4 regions of the Anoxybacillus sp. PDR2 genome follow, and region 3 is predicted to be linked to each of the others. Evidence: riboswitches for the same ligand, from Rfam matches in the RefSeq annotation. Region 3 holds a riboswitch; each other region holds the start of a gene.
The links. Region 3 has a riboswitch for cobalamin ahead of GRQ40_RS12115 (ABC transporter substrate-binding protein). Riboswitches for the same ligand answer to the same signal wherever they lie in the genome.

Region 1 (5,610 bases), 1.9 Mb from region 3:
GTTAGCAATCGAACGCTTTTCTGGATCAAGATAGTCACGGCTGTATTGTTTATTTTCGATAACGGTCATTTTCTCGCGAAGCGCATCGATTCTTGGATCTTGCGCGATTTCGTCTTCATAGTGATCAGCCGTTAAATCTCCGTAGATAAGACCGACCGCTGTGATGTATTGAAGGCAATGGTCGCGATCAGCTGGATTATGCAATGGCCCGATTTTATCAATAATGCGGATAGCTGATTCATGGGTTGTAATGATAATCTCCTCAATTTCGTCCAGGCGATCCTTCACTTCAGGATGGAGCTCAATGGCGCACTCGACTGCTGTTTGGGCATGGAACTCAGCAGGATAAGAAATTTTGAAAAGAACATTCTCCATTACATATGATCCAAGAGAACGAGCAAGCTTCAACTTTTGCCCTTTGAATAGCACATCTTCAAATCCCCAATTTGGTGCGGAAAGAGCGGTTGGATATCCCATTTCACCTGTTAATGACATGAGTGCAAGACGAACAGCGCGACTTGTTGCATCTCCAGCAGCCCACGATTTTCGCGATCCTGTATTTGGGGCGTGACGATATGTACGCAGGCTGGAGTTATCGAGCCAAGCATTCGATAGGGCATTGATTATTTCTTCGCGCCCCCCGCCGAAAAGCTTGGTGACAACAGCTGTCGACGCCACTTTAACGAAGAGTACATGGTCTAATCCTACGCGATTTAAACTATTTTCCAGTGCAAGCACTCCTTGAATTTCATGGGCCTGAATCATCGCTTTCAGCACATCGCTCATGTTCAGCGGCTTTTTTCCTTGCGAAATATTGCGGCGGCTTACATAATCGGCAGCGGCTAAGATGCCTCCGAGATTATCAGAAGGGTGTCCCCATTCCGCAGCTAGCCATGTATCATTATAGTCAAGCCAGCGAATCATGCAGCCGATATTAAATGCGCCTTGGACGGGATCAAGAACAAAAGAAGTTCCGGGAATGCGGCAGCCGTTAGGAACGACGGTCCCTGGCACAATGGGGCCTAACAGTTTTGTGCATTCCGGATAGCGGAGCGCAAGAATGCCGCAGCCTAACGTGTCCAATAGGACATAGCGGGCTGTTTCGAATGCTTCATGACTTTCGATTTTTCCATGAAGAACATAATCCGCAATTTGAACGAGCAATTCGTCTGTTTGTTGTTTTTCATTATTTTTTATTAAAACTTCACTCATGAATCTCTTCCTTTCTAGACTCCATTTATATTATGATAAAAAGAAGAGGAATTGCTGGCCCCAATTCCTCTTCGGGTGAGCGTTTAATCTGCTTTTTCAGTTCACTTGCAGGTGGCGCTCTCCGACATATTTGACGCGAGGGCGGTATAGCCGGTTATTGTTATGCTGTTCAATCACGTGGGCGCAAAGGCCGGCGGTTCGGGCACTAAAGAAAATCGGTGTGTAAAGCTCAATTGGAATACCAAGCAAATAATAGACAGGAGCAGCATAGTAATCTAGATTTGGATAGAGTCCTTTTTCTTCTCTCATAATTGTTTCTCCCGCCTCGCACATTTCGAGCAGAGTCGTGTCGCCGCGGACTTCGCTAAGCTCTTGAAGCGCCTTTTTCATAAGCAAGGCTCGTGGATCCATCTTTTTCATGTATACGCGATGACCAAATCCCATAATTCGTTCCTTATTGGCTAGCTTTTGATAGAGCAGCTGTTTGTATTTTTCTGGCGATTCTGCTTCTTTGAGCATATACATCACGGCCTCGTTGGCTCCTCCATGAAGATGCCCCTTTAACGATGACACAGCCCCTGTCAATGCTCCGTACAAATCGGCGTGGGTGGAGGAAATGACGCGCGCTGTAAATGTCGAGTTTGGCAGCTCATGCTCAATATAAGCGATGAGCGAACGGTCAAATATTTCCACTTCCAGCTCGCTTGGTTGCTTCCCTGTCAGCATATATAGAAAATTGGCGCTGTAAGAGAGTTCTTGGTGCGATGGAACGACTGGCTGGTTATGCAACAAGCGATGGCTGCTTGCAATAATGGCAGGTACTTGAGCCAAAAGCTTAATCGCTTTTTCTTTATTAGCCGCTTCTGTTCGTTCATCGAGATGTGGGTCAAAGCTGGCTAAAACGGAAATACCGGTTCGCAGTGCATCCATCGGATGGGTAGTTTGCGGCAGCTGCTTCAAAATTTTCACCAGTTCTTGCGGCAGTGTTCTTTGTGTGTGAAGCTGCATTTCAAAGCGCTCTTTTTCTGGCTGTGACGGTAGTTTTCCTTCAATAAGCAGATGTGCTGCCTCGGTATATGTTTTGGTTTCTGCAAGCTTGATCAGATCATATCCCCGGATGACGATTTCTTCATTCTCCACATCAAGAAATGAAATTTTCGTTTCAGCCGCTATGATTTCTTCTAATCCTGGACGAAATTCCAAAAAGATCCCTCCTTAATTTAAAATCATTTGCTTTCGTCTGCCGCCTCCTTGCTGAAAACAAGTTCTTGTCGTATTTCTTGATATGCTTGCTGCAAATTAGCACGGCATGATGGCTGTTCTGACAAAGGGAGGCGGACGGCAATTTCCGATTGATAATGATCGTACAGATCCATTAAAGAAACGGGTGGATGTATTGTAAAATTGTTCATGACCGTTTGCTTAAACGCTTCCAAAAAATATTGCTTTGTTCCGAATGTGTTGTGCATGATGTCTGTCCTTTCGTTCTCAAGTTCCAATACGATTCGAATGATGGACATGCGCTTGAAGCAAATAAAAAAAGCATCTTCGCAAATGAAGATGCTGAAAAAGCGCATACGATTCCCTATGAAAAACATATACAAAAAAACATATATTTTTTCCGCTTCCTCAACACCCCCTATCCTCGTAGGTTTTTGGTGTGGACCGAATCAGGCAGGTCTCCTGGCTTATGTTCATCGCTTCCTAGCCCCTTCCCGTTGATATGTCAAGCATTCAACAGTGGTTTTGGCAGGTTGCTCCCATTTACAGTTGCGGGACAGCGTCGGATTTGCACCGAACTTCCCTTTTAAACCGGTCAAGCGCTCTTTTGCTTACCGATACCTGATCCTAACCAAAGTTATTCAATTTTCAAGTTCACTATATCATATTTTTTCTGAGACGAAAACAAAAAAATTCTTAACTTTCTAACAGGTGGCCTGGGCTGCTTCCGACAGTGTTCGATCATGAAAGTTATCTAGATATAACTTAAGGATGAAAAATGAGAAGGTGATGCTCCGATTTCGACGGTTGAGCATTCGAACAACACGGTCTACAGCTTATTGGTTGATACTTGTTACGCTTTGAAACTGGAATGCTCTTTTTGAATGGTTAATCTTAATAAAAGCGATCGACTTCTGTCGAAATTAGATTTGCGCCATGAATCAGAAGACTTAATCTCCTTGACAATTTTTTCGAAGAATGATAGGGTTATTGTAAAATTTTTCTGATACTTCATGACAGGCTTAGAATGGAGGTTTGAAGCGTTTTTTTCTTGGCGAACAAGAAAATAAATGTGGGAACAGGTTCCAAAGGTGAGTCAAGACTAAATGGCCCAGTCCAAGGCTCCCTGCGGATGAAAAGGGAAGACCGGTGAGATTCCGGCACGGTCCCGCCACTGTAATAGAGGAGCTTTCCGCTTTACTGCCACTGATCAAAGATTGGGAAGGCGAGCGGAAAGCAATGATCCTTAAGTCAGGAGACCTGCCTGTTCTGACAACACTGCTTTTACCTACGGAGGATAGGGAGGTGTTCATCATGGACAAAGGGATTAATCCTTTTTTATGGCATTTCTAGCTTCCGTTGGAGCGTTAGGAATGCTTTTTTTTTATTCGGAAAAAGAAACATGACGTCAAATCGCGGTGAATGCGGGGAGATGTGAGGAGAAGAGCAACTCAGCTGGAAGGATGAACGGGAAACCGAGCCATCGAATGGACAACATAGATTTCCTATCAGGCAAGTCCCGCCTAAAGATCAGGTAGAGAGTGGAAAAACGATAAAAATAAAATGATAGGAGAGAGTGAGGAAATGAAATCAAGCAATCTTGGCTATCCACGTATTGGGGAAAAACGAGAGTGGAAAAAAGCATTAGAATCTTTCTGGAATGGAGAGATAGACGAAAAAATTTTTTTGGACACGATGCAGTCCATTCGTCTAAACCATATCAAAAAGCAGCGGGAAATAGGGATTGATCTTGTGCCGGTTGGCGACTTTACCCTTTATGATCATATGCTTGATACAGCGGCTATGTTTGGTTTCATTCCTGAACGTTTCGATTATCAGGGGGGAGAGGTTCCTCTCTCAGTTTATTTCGCGATGGCGCGCGGCAATGAAAAAGCACCAGCATGCGAAATGACGAAATGGTTTAACACCAATTATCATTACATTGTTCCAGAATGGAGCAAGGAACAAAGCTCCCGCCTGCATATAACAGAAAACAAACCATTAAAGGATTTTCGGGAAGCGAAGGAGAAATTAGGAGTTGAAGGAAAACCTGTTTTGATCGGACCTTATACGTTTATGAAGCTTTCCAAAGGCTATGATGAAAAGCAATTTTCCTATTTTCTATCATTGCTGCTTCCGCTTTATGAGCAAATACTAAAGGAGCTGGAGCGCGAGGGGGTAAAATGGATACAGATTGATGAACCCATTCTTGCTACTTCCTTAACCAAAAAAGAGATGGAGGAATTTGTATCTGTTTATGAGCGGTTGCCTCAAGCTGCTCCTAACTTAAAGATGATGTTGCAGACATACTTTGAGGCAGTAGACTGGTATGAAGAACTAATCAAGCTTCCTGTTAGCGGGATTGGCCTTGATTTTGTTTATGGCCTAGAGAAAAATTTGCGCCATTTATCGAAGAGCGGTTTTCCAGAAGATAAAGTGCTAGCGGCAGGGGTGATTGATGGACGCAATATTTGGCGGACCGACCTGTCGGCAGCCAGCCGTCTCGTGGAAAAAATTTTGCATTCTGTCCCATCTGAACGGTTATGGCTGCAGCCATCAAATAGCTTGCTGCATGTCCCTGTTACGACAACATACGAAAAAACATTGCCTTTGAACTTGCAGCAGATGCTGGCATTTGCTGATGAAAAGCTGGAGGAGCTTGTGTATTTAACAGAACGATTCATCGATGGCGAAGGAAAGCGCGCTCATTATTATGCTCAAAATCAACAAGCGCTTCATTTATGGAAAAAGGATGCTTCAAGATATAATGCGAACGTGCACAAGGAGTGCGAGAACCTAACGAAGGCGCAGCTTGAGAGAGCATCATCCTATTTGGTACGGCAAAAGAAGCAGCAAGAAATAAGCCAGCTTCCAATATTGCCAACGACGACAATTGGCAGTTTTCCACAGACAGCAGAAGTGCGGAAAGCGCGCCAAAAGCTCAAAAAAGGCGAGTGGAGCCAGCCGCAATATGAGCGCTTTATTGAAGCGGAAATTAAGAGATGGATCGATATTCAAGAAAAAATAGGATTAGATGTTTTGGTGCACGGTGAATTTGAAAGAACCGATATGGTCGAATTTTTTGCCGAAAAATTAGGGGGTTTTGCCTTTACTGAAAATGGATGGGTGCAATCATATGGTTCGCGCTGCGTTCGCCCGCCGATTATATACGGCGAT
Region 2 (5,610 bases), 800 kb from region 3:
GCTTTTTTTACTCTTTGGAAAAATTTATGGAATCTTTCATTAGGATGCCCGTGTTCCTTATATTCTTGAATAATTTGTATGACGACAGGAACGATTTGCTCAGGCGGTATCCCCTCTGCCACAAGCTGCCCAGGATGGGCATTCCTCCCAATCGTTTTTCCACCTAAAAATAAATCAAACGCGCCTTTGCGGTAGACAATGCCTATATCTTCTCTTACCGCTCCGTAGCACGCCATTCCACAGCCGTTAATTCCCAGCTTTAGCTCTTTTGGCAGCGCCATTCCTCCCAGCTTTTCGTGCAGCTGTTCAGCGTATGGAATCCCCTCTTTTTTCTCACCATCGCAAAAATCGCATGCTTTAACGGTTAATACGTTGCCAATCGGCATGACAACAAGACCTGCTTCCTTCAATTTTCGAACCATGTCATCAGGACGGTCTGTCAACATTTCCAGCTTTAAATAATGATCCGGTGTATACATCATCTTGCCACGGTTCCCGACCATTTCAGCAATCAGCAGCATTTGCTGTGGCGTAAAGGCCTTATTCGCGACTCCCGGACTTACTGCCAGTTCAAAAATCTCCTCGATTGCTCTCGCTTGTTCGTATTGACGAATGGCCACTTTTTGCAGGGCTTCTTCCGCTGTTTTGCGCACACTCTCTGTTTCTTCTGTTTGATCGAGCGCCCACGGCTCGGCCTCCTTGCGCAGCCGTTCGTGCGGTTTTAGCCGCTGCTCCAGCTTATCCAAGCTATATTTCCGCTGGTATCCGCGCGGCGTAATCATCAGCCCATCATGCACAAATGTCGATGAATTGCCAATAATGACAGTCGTTAGCATACCTATATCATGTTCCAGCATATGTTCTAGATCTGTCATAACCACATTCTGCCGGGGGCGGTATGCGCTTTTCACCAGACCAACAGGGGTTTGTGGAGAACGGTAGCGCAGCAAAATGCGCTGAGCTTCGACAATTTGCCTCGTTCTCCTTCCGCTTTTTGGGTTATAAAGAGCAATGACAAAATCGGCCATCGCCGCTGCTTCAATCCGTTTCTCAATCACCGCCCACGGCGTCAAGTGATCGCTTAAGCTAATGGTACAAGCATCGTGCATAATAGGGGCCCCTAATAGCGCTGCACATGAATGGATGGCAGAAACTCCGGGAATGATTTCGACTTCTATTCCGCTTTCTTTTGTCCATCCCTTCTCAATTAATACCTCATATACAAGTCCCGCCATGCCATACACTCCTGCATCGCCGCTTGAAATAACCGCTACTTTCTTGCCCTTTTCCGCCCATTTCACCGCTTCCTGCGCTCGGCTCACCTCTTCTGTCATACCTGTGCTGATAATCGGCTTTTCTCCTATTAAATCCGCCACAAGCTCGATGTAAGTCTTATAGCCAATCACAATATCACTTTCTTCAATCGCTTGTCGTGCCCGTTTCGTCATGTGGTCGGCACTGCCCGGCCCAAATCCGATGACCAATAATTTTCCTTGCATTGTTTCACCTCTTTCTTTATGATTCAGTCTTCTCCTTTAGCCATGAAGGTTTAACAAGACGACGGCCGAGATCATGTCAGCAAAAGGTCAGATAGCAACGCTTCCAAAGTTCATCAATGTTTGAAAGTGGCTTGCGGCTCAAGAATTCGGCCATCAAAACTATAAAATGATGCCTCTATCACTCTAGAAGGCTGGGAACCTAGCAAACTGGCTAACCGTTTATGATTTAGTCTGATTTAAAGCATTTAAGAATCTTAAAAAAGCGCGTTCGCGTACCATTCTGCTTTTTCGCCTAATCGTTGCTTCAGCTCGCAAATATCGCGAGGGATTTTTGCGTCTTCGGGAAAAAGGGCGTTCCAAACGGAAGCAAGCAGCGGAATGCCGAGACGGTATTCTTGCAGTACGCTCGGCCGTGCAAACAGCTCTTGCGGTTCCCCGTGCATCACAATTTGCCCATCATGCATCACAAAGACGATGTCAGCCCATTTCAAAACAAAGTCAAAATCGTGAGTCGCAATGAATACCGTTGTTCCTGCTTGATGAATATCATTGATTTTTTCTACCAATCGCTCTGTTTGTAAGAGATCCAAATAGGCTGTCGGTTCATCTAACACTAGCAAATGCGGCCTCATGGCCATCACCGAAGCAAGAGTCAGCCATTTTTTTTGGCCGAGACTTAAATGGTGGACAGGCTTGTCCATCCATGATTGCAGGCCAAATTCACGAACCGTTCTGTCGATTTCCTGATTGATTTCTGCTTCATGTAGCCCCAGCTGATGCAAGCCAAAGGCTAATTCATCTCTCACAACAGGAGCCAAAAGCTGATGTTCTGGATTTTGAAAAACAATGCCTACCTCTCGGCGCCATTGTTGAATCGTTTGGCGCCGGTCATCCATTTTTTGCTCTTTCCAATAGATGCATCCGCGATTGGGGCGCAACAGCCCGTTCATATGCAAAAATAACGTCGTTTTCCCACAGCCATTATGGCCAATAAGCGCATATTTTTTCCCTCTGAAAATCTGAAGAGACACTCCCTTCAGCACTTCTTGGCCATGAGGATATTGGTAATACACCTCTTCTAATCTCAACATCTTTTTTTCCTCTCAATCATCTCATCCATATGAGTACCCCCATTCCGGCAATCGCCTCTACAATATAGCGCTTGCTCCATACACCACACGTTTCGTTTTGAATATAGACAAGCTCATCGGAAAACCCGCGCGCCCGTAATGCGAGCAATAAAGCATGGTAAGCGTCCCATATTTTTTGCCAAAGCTGAAAAATAAGCATGGCGCCATGCCGCCAATGACTGCCGCCGTTGCGGGCTTTCATCGCTGTATATAATTCCTCCGCCGCCTGCTCAAACACAAAGACAAATCGATACATAAAAAATAGTAATTCAATCATAACAGATGGTATTTTCAGTTTTTTTAATACATAGAGCAACTCTGGAAACGGCGTTGTTACTAAAAGGAAAAATAAGCACGACCATGCTGCAATGGAGCGCAGCGATACATCGATTGCTGCCGGAATATTTCCTCGATTCACGGATATGTGCCATGAATCAAGGGAAATAAGCAAAATCGGCCAGCTAATTAAAAGGAAAAGGATGACCATTCCCAACGTTTTTACATATACTTTCCAAGAAACACCTGCATACCCAATCGTCCATATGGCTAGCCAGAAAATAATAAAAAGATGCGTTCCTCTGCTTCCTACCATAGTGTTCAAAAGCAAGAGAAAAGAGAATAAAGTCTTTTGTTCAGGCCGCAGACAGCGCAGACGATTATGATAGGCAATCATGTCAAAATGCCGAATCATTCCGCTTCATCTCTTCGACCGGCTCGACCTTTATAAACGCCGATAATATAGCCAATCACCCCGGCGCCAAGCGCGGCTTGCAAAGAAAATAACAATGTTTCCACTTCCCCACCCGGCGGTGAAAAGATCGTCTCAAACCAAGGCTTATAATCCGGGACGATCGTTTGAATCGCTTTTTCCGCTTGATCATCTGTACCGCCAAAATCCGAATTGCGAACCAATAGCAAGGGAGCGACAGCTAATACAAAAGCAAGAACAATAAGCAATAGATTTCGCTTCATCTGCTAGGCTCCTTTCTGAAGTTGATTCAGCTCTCGACTGCTGTAAGTAGATAAAAAGTTCCACACAACAACAGTCAGCAGCCCTTCGGTGATCGCGAGCGGTATTTGCGTAATCGCAAAAATTCCGGCAAATTTAAGAAATGAAGCTGCTACTCCTCCTGTTGTGTCGGGAAAAGCAAGCGCCAATTGCCATGATGTAACTACATATGTGGCCAAGTCAGAAAGAAAAGCGGCTAAAAAAATGACAAATCGCTGCGAAATGTTATACCTTTTTCCTAAACGATACACCCCGTATGCTACTAGCGGACCGCATACCGCCATGGACATCGCGTTCGCTCCTAATGTCGTCAATCCCCCATGCGCCAGTAGTAACGCTTGGAATAAAAGAACGATGCTCCCCATCACCGTCATCGTTAGCGGACCAAATAAAACGGCCCCGAGCCCGACTCCAGTCGGATGGGAGCTGCTGCCTGTCACCGATGGGATTTTTAACGCCGAAAGTACAAAGGTAAAAGCTCCTGAAAGCGCAATCAACAATTTTAATTCAGGATGGCGCTTTGCGATCTTCATCAGCGCTCGCACTCCGGCGATGAAAAACGGCAGAAAAACAATCCACCAAAATAGCGCCCATTTCACCGGCAAAAATCCTTCCATAATATGCATAGCATAGGCTGGTGTGCCGCTATTGACAGTAAAATAAACAACAAGGCCACATAGCAGCAGCAGAAACTTCCATTGCTTCATACCCTCTCCTCCTTGATGCTAGCTTTTTTAGTAATGCCAACCGCAGCTGTTGGATGGCACATCGATAATCCATCTTCTCCATACTGATAGGTGACGATATCTTTTAAAGGATCACCATCTTTTAAATGTGTTTGGACAAGCTCTCTTCCTTTATCCGGCGTCACCCCCTTGTACCAAACTCCTTGCGGATACACGATTACTACGCACGCATCATTACAGCGGCCATTGCAGCGCGTTCTCGTTGTGTGTACAGTGCTGTCCAATTCCAGCCGCGCAATTTCATCACGAATGGCGATTGTCACCTCCTCTCCGCCTTTTCGCATGCAGCTGCCGCCGTTACAGATCAATACGTGATGCTTTACTCCAGTTAAATTCCACGTTGTCACACCGATCCTCTCCTTTTTGATGAAATAAAAAAGCACCTCTATCGATAGAGGTGCAGAAAAATGCATACGGCCAATCACAAATGCATATGTATACCATTCCCCCGCACGTCTACCTATAATCCCGTAGGTATCCGGCCGAGCAAATAAGGCAGGTCTCCTGACTTAGAATCATCGCTTCATTGCGCCTTCCCGAAGTTTCCTTCAGTGACATGATGCAATGAAGCTCCTCATCACAGTGGCGGGTACCGTGACGGCTTTTCACCGTACTTCCCTTTTAAGCCTGTCCCAATAGAGAAAGGCACCTTACTTGCTTTAGCAAACGATTCAATGATTCAGTTGTTCCTCCACAATGATATGATGAATTTTCGAAAAAAGTCAACCATTTTTATTTTTCGAACAGTTTTGTTTTAGCGACAACAACTCCATCGCTATCAACATACACATGCGCGCCCGGCTCCCAATGTACGCCCCCGAATTCAAGAACGCGATCACGCGCCCCTTTCCCTTCTTTTTTGCTTTTGACAGGGCATGTCCCAAGAGCGATTACGCCAAGCGGCATTTGCGCAATTTCAGCTGAATCGCGAATGCAACCATGGACAATCACGCCTGCAAGTCCTCGTTCACAAGCGATTTGTGCCAGACGATCTCCGAGCAATGCACAATTTCGCGAACCTTTTCCATCAACAACTAACACCGTGCCTGCCGGAATGGTTTCTAGCGCTTCGCGAACGAGCACATTGTCCTCGAATACCTCAACAGTGGCAATCGGTCCGGAAAACTCTGTTTTTCCGCCATAAGAATGCAACGGTAATTGGCACACTTGCAGCTCCGACAAAAATTGATCACATAAATCTGCTGTCTTCATTTAATTTCCCTTCC
Region 3 (5,610 bases):
TTTTTTCCCACGCTTTTGCGGCATCCACCGCATTTCCAACGCCCGCGGTCACCATCACGAATAATGGCACTTCCTCTTCGCTGCTCTTTATCCATACGGCATCCTCTAAATAGACAGCGGTCATCATGCCAATGGTACGATGCACGGCAAAAGAATGGGATTGTAAATATTGCTTCATTTCTGTCTCTGGATCATCACAGCGATAATGCTTCGGCACATGTCTATTCACAAAGTGTGTAGCCCATTGAAAACCAGCGCCAACCACAGCCGATGACAGCACTTTAAAAGGCTGCGGTGTGGTAATGACAATCTGTTCGCCGTCTTGAGCAATCGTTAACGCACTTAAGGAATCGTTCTGTTGCCTCGTATCGGAATAGGTCTGAGGAACAAACGTGAGAAGCGGCTTGGACACAACGGGATGCGCTTGACGCCGCACAGACGCTTGAAATACGGTTTCTAATTGTTTTTCTTCAATCATATCGCTTGGTTCGCCGAGTCCCGCCATCTTTCCTTCATGAAGCAACAAAAGCCGGTCACAATATAAGCTAGCTAGATTCATATCATGAAAAATGGCTACAACCGTTAACTGATTTTCTTCTGTCCATTTTTTTAATTGATCTAGCAGTTTGATTTGTTGGGCAATATCCATGTGGTTGGTCGGTTCATCGAGAAAAAGCAAGCTCGGCTTTTGGGCAAGCGCTCTTGCTAAATAGACGCGCTGCCTTTCTCCACCGCTTAAACGGTCGATGGTTTCCTGTTCTTTATGTGCCATCCCCACTTGTTCAAGCGCTTCGGCTACCGCCTGTTCATCCTCCTCTGTCCATGTTGGAAATAACCCTGTTTGATGGGCATAGCGTCCTAACTCTACCGTTTCTTTGACAGTATAGCCAAATGCTGAATCGGCGCTTTGCGGGAGAACAGCGACAAGGCGCGCCAGTTCTTTTGACGAAAAGGAAGCAAGCGGGACGGCGTTCAGTGTAATGGTCCCCTTTTGTAAAGAAAGCTCTCTGCTTAACAGCTTTAATAATGTTGTTTTGCCGCTGCCGTTAGGTCCTAAAATTCCAAAAAACTGTCCTTGTTCCACAGTGAAGGTAATGTTCTGCAACACCGCTTTTTCTCCGTATTGATAGGAAACATCATGAACGTTTAACATCATTTTCACGTCTTCCTTTTCATTCTATTTAAAAATAACCCCGCAAACAAAGGTGCGCCAATTAACGAAGTAATGATGCCGATCGGCAATTCACTCGGTGAAATCATGGTTCGCGCCGCTAAATCGGCTAGCACTAAAAAAGCGCCCCCGTATAAAAGCGATAGCGGTAAAAGCAAGCGATGATTCGGTCCCGCAACAAGACGAATCATATGAGGAACGACCAAGCCCACAAAGCCAATCGCCCCCGACACAGCAACAGCCGCCCCTGTTAATAAGGAAGCGCCGATTAAAATGACCAGCTTGCGCTTGGCAACATGGACACCTATGTGAGCAGCTGCCTCTTCACCAAAGGCAAAAGCGTTTAACTCGCGGTGATTCACTAATAACAGCAAACATCCTATTATAAAAAACGGAAGCATCATGACAACATATTTCCAGCTTCGCATCGCGACGCTTCCCATCAACCAAGTAATAATTTGCCGCAGTTCCTCTCCTGTCAGCGCAATCATAAGCGAGATCAACGCGCTGAAAAATGCGCTGAAAATAATTCCGGTTAAAATGATCGTTTCCACTGACATGCGCGGATCGACGGCGCGAGTAAAAAACAAAACGAGAAAAAGAGTCAGCAATCCAAACGCAATGCTCATGATCGGTAATGTAAACGATCCAAACCACGGCAATTGCAGATGAAAGAACAAAACGACGACCGCTCCGACTGACGCGCCCGATGATACTCCAAGCGTATAAGGATCAGCCAATGGATTTTTTAGCAATCCTTGAAACGCCGCTCCCGCCAACGAAAGGGAAGCGCCGACTAAAAAAGCCAAAACAACGCGCGGCAAGCGGATGGCCATCACAATTTGCACAAGCGTATCAGGAATGTCAGGGGACGGCGCAATTCCCCACCATTGCTCTAAAAAAATGTCAATAATAGACGAAAAGGGAATCGATAGTGAGCCTATCGATATCCCTAACAACATGCACACGACCACCGCCGTAAGAGCGATGACGTAGGCAATTATATTATTTAAAGATTTCCGGATAAATGACTTTGGCAAGTTCCTCTACCCCTTCAACAAGGCGTGGGCCTGATCTTGTGACTAAATCAGAATTCACCTCATATACGCGTTGATTTTTAACCGCCGAAACGTCCTTCCACGCCGGTCGTGCCATCACTTGCTTTACAGCATCTTTCACATAGTCTCCATACGTGACAACAATTACATCCGGATTGAGCGCTACCGCTTTTTCTTCCGTAAACATCGGCCATCCTTCTTGATCGCCAGCCACATTTTCTGCTGAAATCGCTTGCAGCATGTCATTGATAAATGTTCCCTTTCCTGCTGTATAAATTTGTGGCGCCGGCTGCACTTCCACCCATACTTTTACCGGATTTTTCACGTTTTTTGCTTTTTCCTTGATGGCTTCAAGCTTTGATTTCATCTGGTTAACAATTTGATCGGCTTTTTTCGTTGTCCCTGTTGCTTGTCCAATTAATTGGATCGAATGGTAAACATCATCAAATGTTTTGGCATCGTTCACAACAAGCACTGTAATTCCCGCATCCTTCAGCTGCTGCAGGCCGTCCCGCGAATTATGGGCACTCGATGCGTGGGCAAGCACTAAATCAGGCTTGAGTGAAATAATTTTCTCCACGTTAAACTCCATGCCGCCAATTTTTTCTTTATTTTTTACATCTTCCGGATAGTTATCAAAATCACTGACTCCAACAATTTTCTCTCCTAAACCAAGTTCATAGGCAATTTCCGTATTGCTCGGAATTAACGAAACGATTTTTTTCGGTTCGGACTGAATCGTGACCTCTTCCCCTAATCCGTCCTTAACGGTTACCGGGAAAGCAGCTGTTGCTTCTTGCTTCGCATTGGATGAATGAGTGGATTTGTCTGTTTCTTGATTACCGCACGCGGCAAGAAGGCCGAACGTCAGCATCAACACAAGCAGCCACGTATAATACCTCAGTTGCTTCATCATGGTTTCTCCTCCTGCACATATAAATTAAAAAATGCCCATCCCGGACGGAATGAGCAAGAAACGACAAACCATAGAGTTGTGGCAGCATAATAACCACCTTTTGCCGTTTCGCCATCTCACCCCCCGAAGATTGGAAACATCGAGCAGTCAGGGCAGGTCTACTGACTTATGCTTCATCCTACTTTGAACCTTCCCATGCGGCCAACAGCTTGCCCATCAATACCGCACAGTGGTTATTTCATTTCGTCAGCATTTACAGTTGCGGGGACAGTTCTGGATTCGCACCAGATTCCCTATTAAGCCTATTAGCGATTCGCTCACTTCGGCACCCTTCTGCATCGATATACAATTGTAAAAAATAATCGAACAATTGACAGTTACAATATTAAAGGACGAAAGGCTGTTTGGCAACAAAAAAATGACGGAATTCGCCATTTTTCCCGTCTCTATATTATATGGATCTCATTTTTTAACGCATTGGCGTGATGAAAGCACATCCACCGACTTACCGTAAAAACGACTCGAACAGCAGTTTATCGCCATTCGAGTCGTTTGGATCGCTATTAATTGTTAATATAGCGTTCAAATACATCCCCAAAATCTTTCACTGTATACTGCTTCTTAGTCTCAACAAGCCAGTTGAACGCGATTTGATTTAGCTCTTTAAACTGTTCAGCAATGCTGTTTGGAGTGCTGGCGACACGCCCTAGCACGGAGGAGGCAACATCGAGACTTTTTCGCGCAAAGTCGAGCGTCGTTTCATTTTCATGGCAAATTTCTGAAATTTTTAAAAGTGCTTTATATAAATCTTTCACTTCTTCCAGATGCTTTTTATGCACATCAATCGAATAGTGCTCCGATCCGATGGTAAATTTAATCTCTACATCTAAATCGACCGTGCCTGCCGTCTCAAGCGATACGCCGGCAATTGGATGCTTATAGTAATCATAACGGCGCAGCGTTCGCTTTTTACTTGTCGCGCTCGTCCCATCTAAATGAATAAGCGCTCGGTTAGTAAAGCAATATTCATCTGATTTGGACTTAATCAAAAAATAAATCTTTTCTCCATCTTCATGCATCACATAATCGTCTGCGTCCACTTTATCATAATTTTCGGGTTTAATGACAGAGCCGATATCACTTAATCCGAGAACATCAGCAGCAACTTTGCCAAACATCCAGCATCTCCTCCCCTTTCTTTTCTTACAATCCCATTATACCATCCATTTGCTTTCCAGATCCGATAAACAGAAAAAATAAAAAATGGATTTATAGCCGATTCAAAAGCACAATCCTTTTTTAACAGATGGAGGCAAATCATAGAACACTGTCCAATACAACTTTTTATAAACGTCATTCTTCGCTGAAACCTCCGTGCCTTGTCACAGGATCAAGAGACGATGCGAGTGCTATAATATATTTATGATGATGTCCCAAAGTTCATATTCTGTTCATAAACATCAAGTACAATACATACACGACAGCATAAAAATCATAGCAAAAAGAGTGGTGATCAAATCGTGCAAAAGCAATCATTAGAAGAAAAAGCAGACTGGCGCTCGTTTATCTGGATGATTCAAGCAACGAAGCCGCCTAAAATGATCATGATTATTGCGCTATTCTTAAGCGTGGCGTCTTCCATCGTCAGCTTAACGATTCCGCTATTTACGAAAAAAATGATCGATGGCTTCACCGTTTCATCATTAAATAAAACGACGATCATTTTGCTTGTTGGCGCCTTTATTGCACAAACGATCGCTAGCGGCTTCTCCATCTACTTGATTAACTATACAGGAGAAACGGTTGTATCCAGACTAAGAGAACAAGTATGGCAGAAGCTGCTGCATTTGACCATTCCGTACTATGATCGTCATCGTACAGGGGAAACGGTTAGCCGAATTACAAATGATACCGCTATTGTGAAAGGATTAATTACAGAGCATACAGCCAACTTTTTCAATGGCATTATTTCCATAACCGGCTCTGTCGCATTATTGCTGTACTTAGATTGGAAAATGACGTTGATTATCTTTATTCTGCTTCCACTAGCCGTTAGCATTATGATCCCGTTAGGAAGACAAATGTTTAAAAACTCTAAAAGGCTGCAGGATGAAACGGCGCAATTTACTGCTTTTATTACACAAGTGCTGTCAGAAATTCGCCTTGTGAAATCATCCAATGCGGAACAGCTTGAATATGAAAAAGGAAAAAAAGGCATTTCGCATTTATTTCGCTATGGATTGAAGGAAGCAAAAGTTCAGGCCATGGTCATGCCATTGATGGGAATTGTGCTTATGCTTCTGCTTGTTGTCATTCTCGGCTTTGGCGGATATCGGGTTTCTACAGGGGCAATGACGGCCGGAGGGCTCGTTGCTTACATTTTATATCTTTTCCAGATGGTCATGCCGCTTGCTGCATTCAGTACTTTCTTTACACAATTGCAAAAAGCGATGGGAGCCACACAA
Region 4 (5,610 bases), 1.8 Mb from region 3:
GACATAACATGTCAAATTACACACCTAACATGCACCATTTTCAAATTCCCGATCTCAATAGGAACAAAATGTATATTTTCAATAAAATGTAATTATATAAACTGTAAAAAGCGGAAATGATAAAAATAAGGCAGGGCTCTTTTTCTATATACGAGGCGATATAGGATATAGTCGATGATCAACAAATAAAATCCATTAGTAAAGGGTTAAGAAAACGTGAAAGCAATTGAACGGTTGTTATGGAGTATTGCTTTACCAGGATTCGGACAGCTTTTGAATCAAAAGTATTTCAAAGGAACCATCTTTATTTTATTAGAATTTATTGTAAACTCTCAATCCCGATTTAATGAAGCCATTCGCCTGAGCTTTTTGGGAAAAACAATCGAAGCAACCCAAGTCATTGATTTTCAATGGCTTATGTTTTATCCGTGTTTGTATTTTTTTGCAATGTGGGATGCTTATAAAGATGCTGACGGTGGTCGCTCTCCTTACGCTTTTCTTCCATTCGTTTTTTCAGCTTATTTTGTCACAGTTGGACTGATGTACTCTTCCCGCGTTACCATCTTCGGCATTTTTTTTGGACCAATTTGGCTGCCAATGCTCTCAGTTATTCCTGGTGTGCTCACCGGTTTACTGATTCGCTCGCTGCTTATTAAATTTCTCCCACTTCAAAAATAAACGCGCCGATCGAGCGCGTTTTTTATTTTTCCACTTCAGAAATATTATAGTTGAATTTTCCATTGATTTATTATATGATGATACCAGTGCAACTAACAAACACAATATATTGTATCGAAGAATAAAAACAAAACTATATATAGTAGAACAAACCACAAGTAAAGGTGTCCCTTAGGACTTAATAGGGAATCTGGTGTAAATCCAGAACTGCCCCCGCAACTGTATGTGCGGACGAAATGGAAGCTCCACTGTATACGAAAGCTTATACGGCGCGTATACGGGAAGGATCCAAAGTAGGAAGAAGCACAAGTCAGGAGACCTGCCTTGCTTGTTTCGTTTCACATTCTTCGGGGAGGGAGAAGATGAAGCGATGGTTTAAGAAGGGAAGTTTTATTCCTTTTTATACTATCGTTTCATCCACTCAATCCGGAGTGGATTTTTTTATTGGAAAGAGGAGGAGCCGATAATGACGTTTACTTTTCAAACCGTTTCTCAAGAAGAATTGATTGCCTGGATTCATGATCTTACAAATGAATTTCCTCATCTAGACACATCCGAATATATCAAGCGTGTGCTTCGCATGATTCAAAACAAAGACACTGCGTCCTTCGAACAAATGGCAAATGATTGCATTCTTGAGGGACTTTCATATATTAGCGAAGCAGAACCAGACTGGACCTTTGTTTGCGCCCGCATTTATTTACAGAAGCTTTATCACGAAGCAGCTCAAAATCGCGGTTATCATCCAAAAGAACGCTACGGTGATTTTTACGAGCTGGTCGCTTCTCTCGTTTCCAAGGGAGTTTACAACCATTCTTTGCTTGATGATTATGAAAAAGAAGAAATTAAAGAGATTGGAGCGATCATCAATCCAGAAAAAGACAAGCTATTTACCTATATCGGTCTCCGCACGCTTGCAGATCGCTATCTTGCCCGTGATTATGAAAGAAATTTATATGAACTGCCGCAAGAGCGCTTTCTCATCATCGCGATGACATTGATGGCCAAAGAGCCAAAAACGCAGCGACTTGCCTTTATCCGAGAAGCATACTGGGCATTAAGCAATTTATATATGACGGTTGCCACTCCGACTTTAGCCAATGCAGGAAAAAACTATGGTCAGCTATCAAGCTGCTTTATCGATACGATTGATGACAGCCTGCAAGGTATTTACGACAGCAATACCGATATTGCTAACCTTTCCAAGGCAGGGGGCGGCATTGGCGTCTATCTCGGAAAGATTCGCAGCCGCGGCAGCGATATTAAAGGATTTAAAGGGATTTCATCCGGCGTGATTCCATGGATGAAGCAATTGAATAACACCGCTGTCAGCGTCGATCAGCTTGGCCAAAGAAAAGGAGCCATCTCTGTCTACTTAGACGTGTGGCATAAAGATATTTTTGCTTTTTTAGATGCCAAATTAAACAATGGCGATGAACGGATGAGGACACACGATTTATTCACAGGCGTTTGCATCCCTGATTTATTTATGGAGCAAGTAGAAAAACGCGGAGATTGGTATTTATTTGATCCACACGAAATACGACAAATCATGGGATTCAGTCTAGAAGACTTTTATGATGAAGAAAAAGGGGACGGCAGTTTTCGTCAAAAATATTGGGAATGCGTTCAAGAAAAGCGCCTTTCAAAAGAGAGAGTTCCAGCTATTGAAATTATGAAAAGCATTATGCGCAGCCAGCTAGAATCAGGCACACCATTTATGTTTTATCGCGATGAAGTGAATCGAAAAAATCCGAACTCACATCTCGGCATGATTTATTGTAGCAACCTTTGCACTGAAATTGCCCAAAATCAAAGCCCGACCGTGATGGAAAAACAATATGTAAAAGATGGGAAAATCATCATTGAAAAAATCCCTGGCGATTTTGTCGTCTGCAACCTATCATCGATCAATTTAGCTAAAGCCGTTATGGACGATGTGCTTGAACGGCTCGTCCCTATTCAAATGCGCATGCTTGATAACGTGATTGACTTAAACCAAATCCCTGTTTTGCAGGCACAGTTGACAAATCAAAAATATCGGGCTGTCGGACTAGGCACATTTGGATGGCATCATTTGCTCGCTTTAAAAGGCATTCGCTGGGAATCAGAAGAGGCCGTTTATTATGCGGACGAGCTTTATGAACAAATTGCTTATCTCACTATTCAAGCAAGCATGGAGCTTGCTCAAGAAAAAGGCAGTTACCCAGCGTTTTCTGGATCTGATTGGCAGACAGGGGCCTATTTCGATAAACGTGGCTACAACACTTCCAAATGGATTCATCTGAAAGAAAACGTAGCTAAACATGGAATGCGCAACGGCTATGTGATGGCGATTGCTCCCAATGCTTCGACATCGATTATTGCCGGCAGTACCGCCAGCATTGATCCGATCTTTTTGAAGATGTATGCCGAAGAAAAAAAAGATTATAAGATTCCAGTTACAGCGCCAGACTTAAACGAAAAAACAACTTGGTACTATAAATCAGCCTATCATATTGACCAGTATTGGAGCATTCAACAAAACGCGATGCGACAGCGCCATATTGACCAATCCATCTCATTCAATTTTTACGTAATGAACACCATTAAAGCAAAGGATTTATTAGCCCTTCATCTTGCCGCTTGGAAATCCGGTTTAAAAACAACCTATTATGTTCGTTCAACATCAAGCAACATTGAAGAATGTGAATCATGCGCAAGTTAATATAAGGAGGAGTTATGATGACATCTGCTTTAACGAAACGAATCATTATGGACCCTGAAGCGCCCAACCGTTCCACGCGAATCATCAACGGACGATGCTCGAATGTGCTCAATTGGGACGATATTGCCTATCCTTGGGCATATGCTAAATATAAACGAATGCTCGCCAATTTTTGGACACCATTTGAAATTAATATGTCCCAAGATGTCAAGCAATTTCCATTATTAACCGCACGTGAACAGGATGCTTTTTTAAAAATTATCGGCCTGCTAGCCTTACTTGACAGCATCCAAACAGATTATGCAGGAAAGGTTGCTGATTACATTACCGACTCAAGCATCAACGCGCTGATGATCATGCTGGCTCAACAGGAGGTCATTCATAATCATTCTTATTCTTACGTACTTTCTAGCCTCGTTCCAAAACAAAAGCAAGATGAGGTATTTGAATTTTGGCGAAATGAGCCTATATTGCGGAAAAGAAACGATTTTGTCACAAACGGATATAAAGAATTTGCCGAGCAGCCAAATGTAGAAAATTTATTAAAATCCATTGTCTATGATGTCATTTTAGAAGGCTTATTCTTCTATTCCGGCTTTGCTTTCTTTTATAACTTGGCACGCAATCAAAAAATGGTGGCCACAAGCACTATGATTAATTATATTAATCGCGATGAACATATCCATGTCGACTTATTCGCAAAAATATTCCAAGAGGTTCTGCGCGAATATCCAGAATATCGGACAGATGACTTAGCGGCATTTGTTCAGCAAACCTTTATTCAAGCGGCCGAATTAGAAATCGAATGGGCGAGCTTCATGATCGGCCATGATATTGAAGGCATTCATCTTGAGGATTTACATGATTACATTAAATTTTATGCGAATGTCCGCTGCCACCAGCTTGGCTTCGAGCGTCCATTTGAAGGCTATCGGACAAATCCGCTCCGCTGGATTAAAGCCTATGAAGAAGTAGATCTAGGCAAATCCGACTTTTTTGAACAAAAATCGCGACAATATACAAAAGTGAATGTCGATAATGGCTTCGATGAGCTCTAACAAAGCATCCGCCAATCATTCATGGCCGATGAGCCGGCAAACAAAATCCATTAAACATCCCGTCATTTCTATTTCTGCATCAGAAGGACTGAAAAACGCTTGGCAGACAAGAAACACAGCCGAACGCAAACACAAATCAAACCAAGGCGTTCACGAATAGACAAATAAAGCCTCCCTGCCGGATAAAAGCGTTTCGGCAACAGTCTAAAGCCGCCAATCATTGATTGGCGGCTTTAGCTTCCCCTTTATTATTTTCTTTTCCCTTTTTGATCATGCCAGCGCAAACGACTCCAGCAACGACAAGCAGCTCAAAACCATATTTAATCACAGGATTAGCAAAGTATCCTTTTAAAAACGGCTCATCAACAATCATCTTTGAAGCGGTCCACGCAAGAATGGCACCACCGATTGTAATAATGATTGGAAAACGCTCCACCCATTTCAAAATAAGGGTACTGCCCCACACAACGACTGGAACCGAAATGAGCAATCCCAAAACGACTAATAAAAAGCTACCATGCGCAGCTCCTGCTACTGCTAATACGTTGTCTAAACCCATTAACGCATCAGCGATAATAATGGTTCGAATCGCCTCCCACATGCTTTTCCCTGCCTGCACTTCATGCCCTTTTTCTTCCACCAATAGCTTATAGGCAATCCAGATGAGTAAAACTCCACCGACTAGCAGCAAACCTGGAATTTTTAATAACCATACAACAGCCAGGGTTGCCACGGCGCGAATGACAATCGCTCCAACCGTCCCCCATAGAATCGTTTGCTTTTGTTGCTGTTTTGGCAAATTGCGTGCCGCCAGCCCGATTACAATCGCATTATCTCCAGCTAATACTAAGTCGATAATGATAATAGATAAAAGAGCGGACCAAAACTCCATTGAAAATAACTCCATTTAGCATTTCCTCCTTCCATTACACTCCGTATTTACGCTTTAAGTGATGTGGCGATGCTTCTATCATTTTCTGCAAAATCCACATAAAAATTGCCACATCATCAAAAATACCAAAAATACCTAACCAATCAGGGAGCAGATCAAACGGAAAAACAAAGTAGGCAAATATGATCAGCACATATGTCATCTTTTTAGAAAGCGGTATTTCATGAGAACAAAAAAATCCAACTAAAAATGGGATCAAGCGATAAGTGTGAAAA

Region 1: linked by a shared signal. The riboswitch ahead of GRQ40_RS02845 (hypothetical protein) and the one ahead of GRQ40_RS12115 (ABC transporter substrate-binding protein) in region 3 are both predicted to bind cobalamin.
Region 2: linked by a shared signal. The riboswitch ahead of GRQ40_RS08220 ((2Fe-2S) ferredoxin domain-containing protein) and the one ahead of GRQ40_RS12115 (ABC transporter substrate-binding protein) in region 3 are both predicted to bind cobalamin.
Region 4: linked by a shared signal. The riboswitch ahead of GRQ40_RS03515 (ribonucleoside-diphosphate reductase subunit alpha) and the one ahead of GRQ40_RS12115 (ABC transporter substrate-binding protein) in region 3 are both predicted to bind cobalamin.

The regions. Positions count from the first base shown of each region.
Region 1 covers NZ_CP047158.1:602,830-608,439, forward strand. The annotation lists gene GRQ40_RS02835 (bifunctional 2-methylcitrate dehydratase/aconitate hydratase) at 1-1,212, opposite strand, end outside; gene mmgD (citrate synthase) at 1,309-2,415, opposite strand; gene GRQ40_RS02845 (hypothetical protein) at 2,439-2,681, opposite strand; cobalamin riboswitch at 2,868-3,073, opposite strand; cobalamin riboswitch at 3,536-3,716, shown strand; gene metE (5-methyltetrahydropteroyltriglutamate--homocysteine S-methyltransferase) at 4,018-5,610, shown strand, end outside.
Region 2 covers NZ_CP047158.1:1,717,333-1,722,942, reverse strand. The annotation lists gene cobJ (precorrin-3B C(17)-methyltransferase) at 1-1,499, opposite strand, end outside; gene GRQ40_RS08240 (energy-coupling factor ABC transporter ATP-binding protein) at 1,754-2,590, opposite strand; gene cbiQ (cobalt ECF transporter T component CbiQ) at 2,607-3,320, opposite strand; gene GRQ40_RS08230 (energy-coupling factor ABC transporter substrate-binding protein) at 3,317-3,601, opposite strand; gene GRQ40_RS08225 (energy-coupling factor ABC transporter permease) at 3,605-4,345, opposite strand; gene GRQ40_RS08220 ((2Fe-2S) ferredoxin domain-containing protein) at 4,342-4,731, opposite strand; cobalamin riboswitch at 4,861-5,052, opposite strand; gene rraA (ribonuclease E activity regulator RraA) at 5,117-5,596, opposite strand.
Region 3 covers NZ_CP047158.1:2,519,483-2,525,092, forward strand. The annotation lists gene GRQ40_RS12105 (adenosylcobinamide amidohydrolase) at 1-1,156, opposite strand, end outside; gene GRQ40_RS12110 (FecCD family ABC transporter permease) at 1,159-2,211, opposite strand; gene GRQ40_RS12115 (ABC transporter substrate-binding protein) at 2,177-3,142, opposite strand; cobalamin riboswitch at 3,279-3,493, opposite strand; gene GRQ40_RS12120 (PH domain-containing protein) at 3,709-4,323, opposite strand; gene GRQ40_RS12125 (ABC transporter ATP-binding protein) at 4,717-5,610, shown strand, end outside.
Region 4 covers NZ_CP047158.1:715,448-721,057, reverse strand. The annotation lists gene GRQ40_RS03520 (hypothetical protein) at 217-678, shown strand; cobalamin riboswitch at 824-1,020, shown strand; gene GRQ40_RS03515 (ribonucleoside-diphosphate reductase subunit alpha) at 1,145-3,385, shown strand; gene GRQ40_RS03510 (ribonucleotide-diphosphate reductase subunit beta) at 3,403-4,443, shown strand; gene GRQ40_RS03505 (TerC family protein) at 4,661-5,350, opposite strand; gene GRQ40_RS03500 (YkvA family protein) at 5,370-5,610, opposite strand, start outside.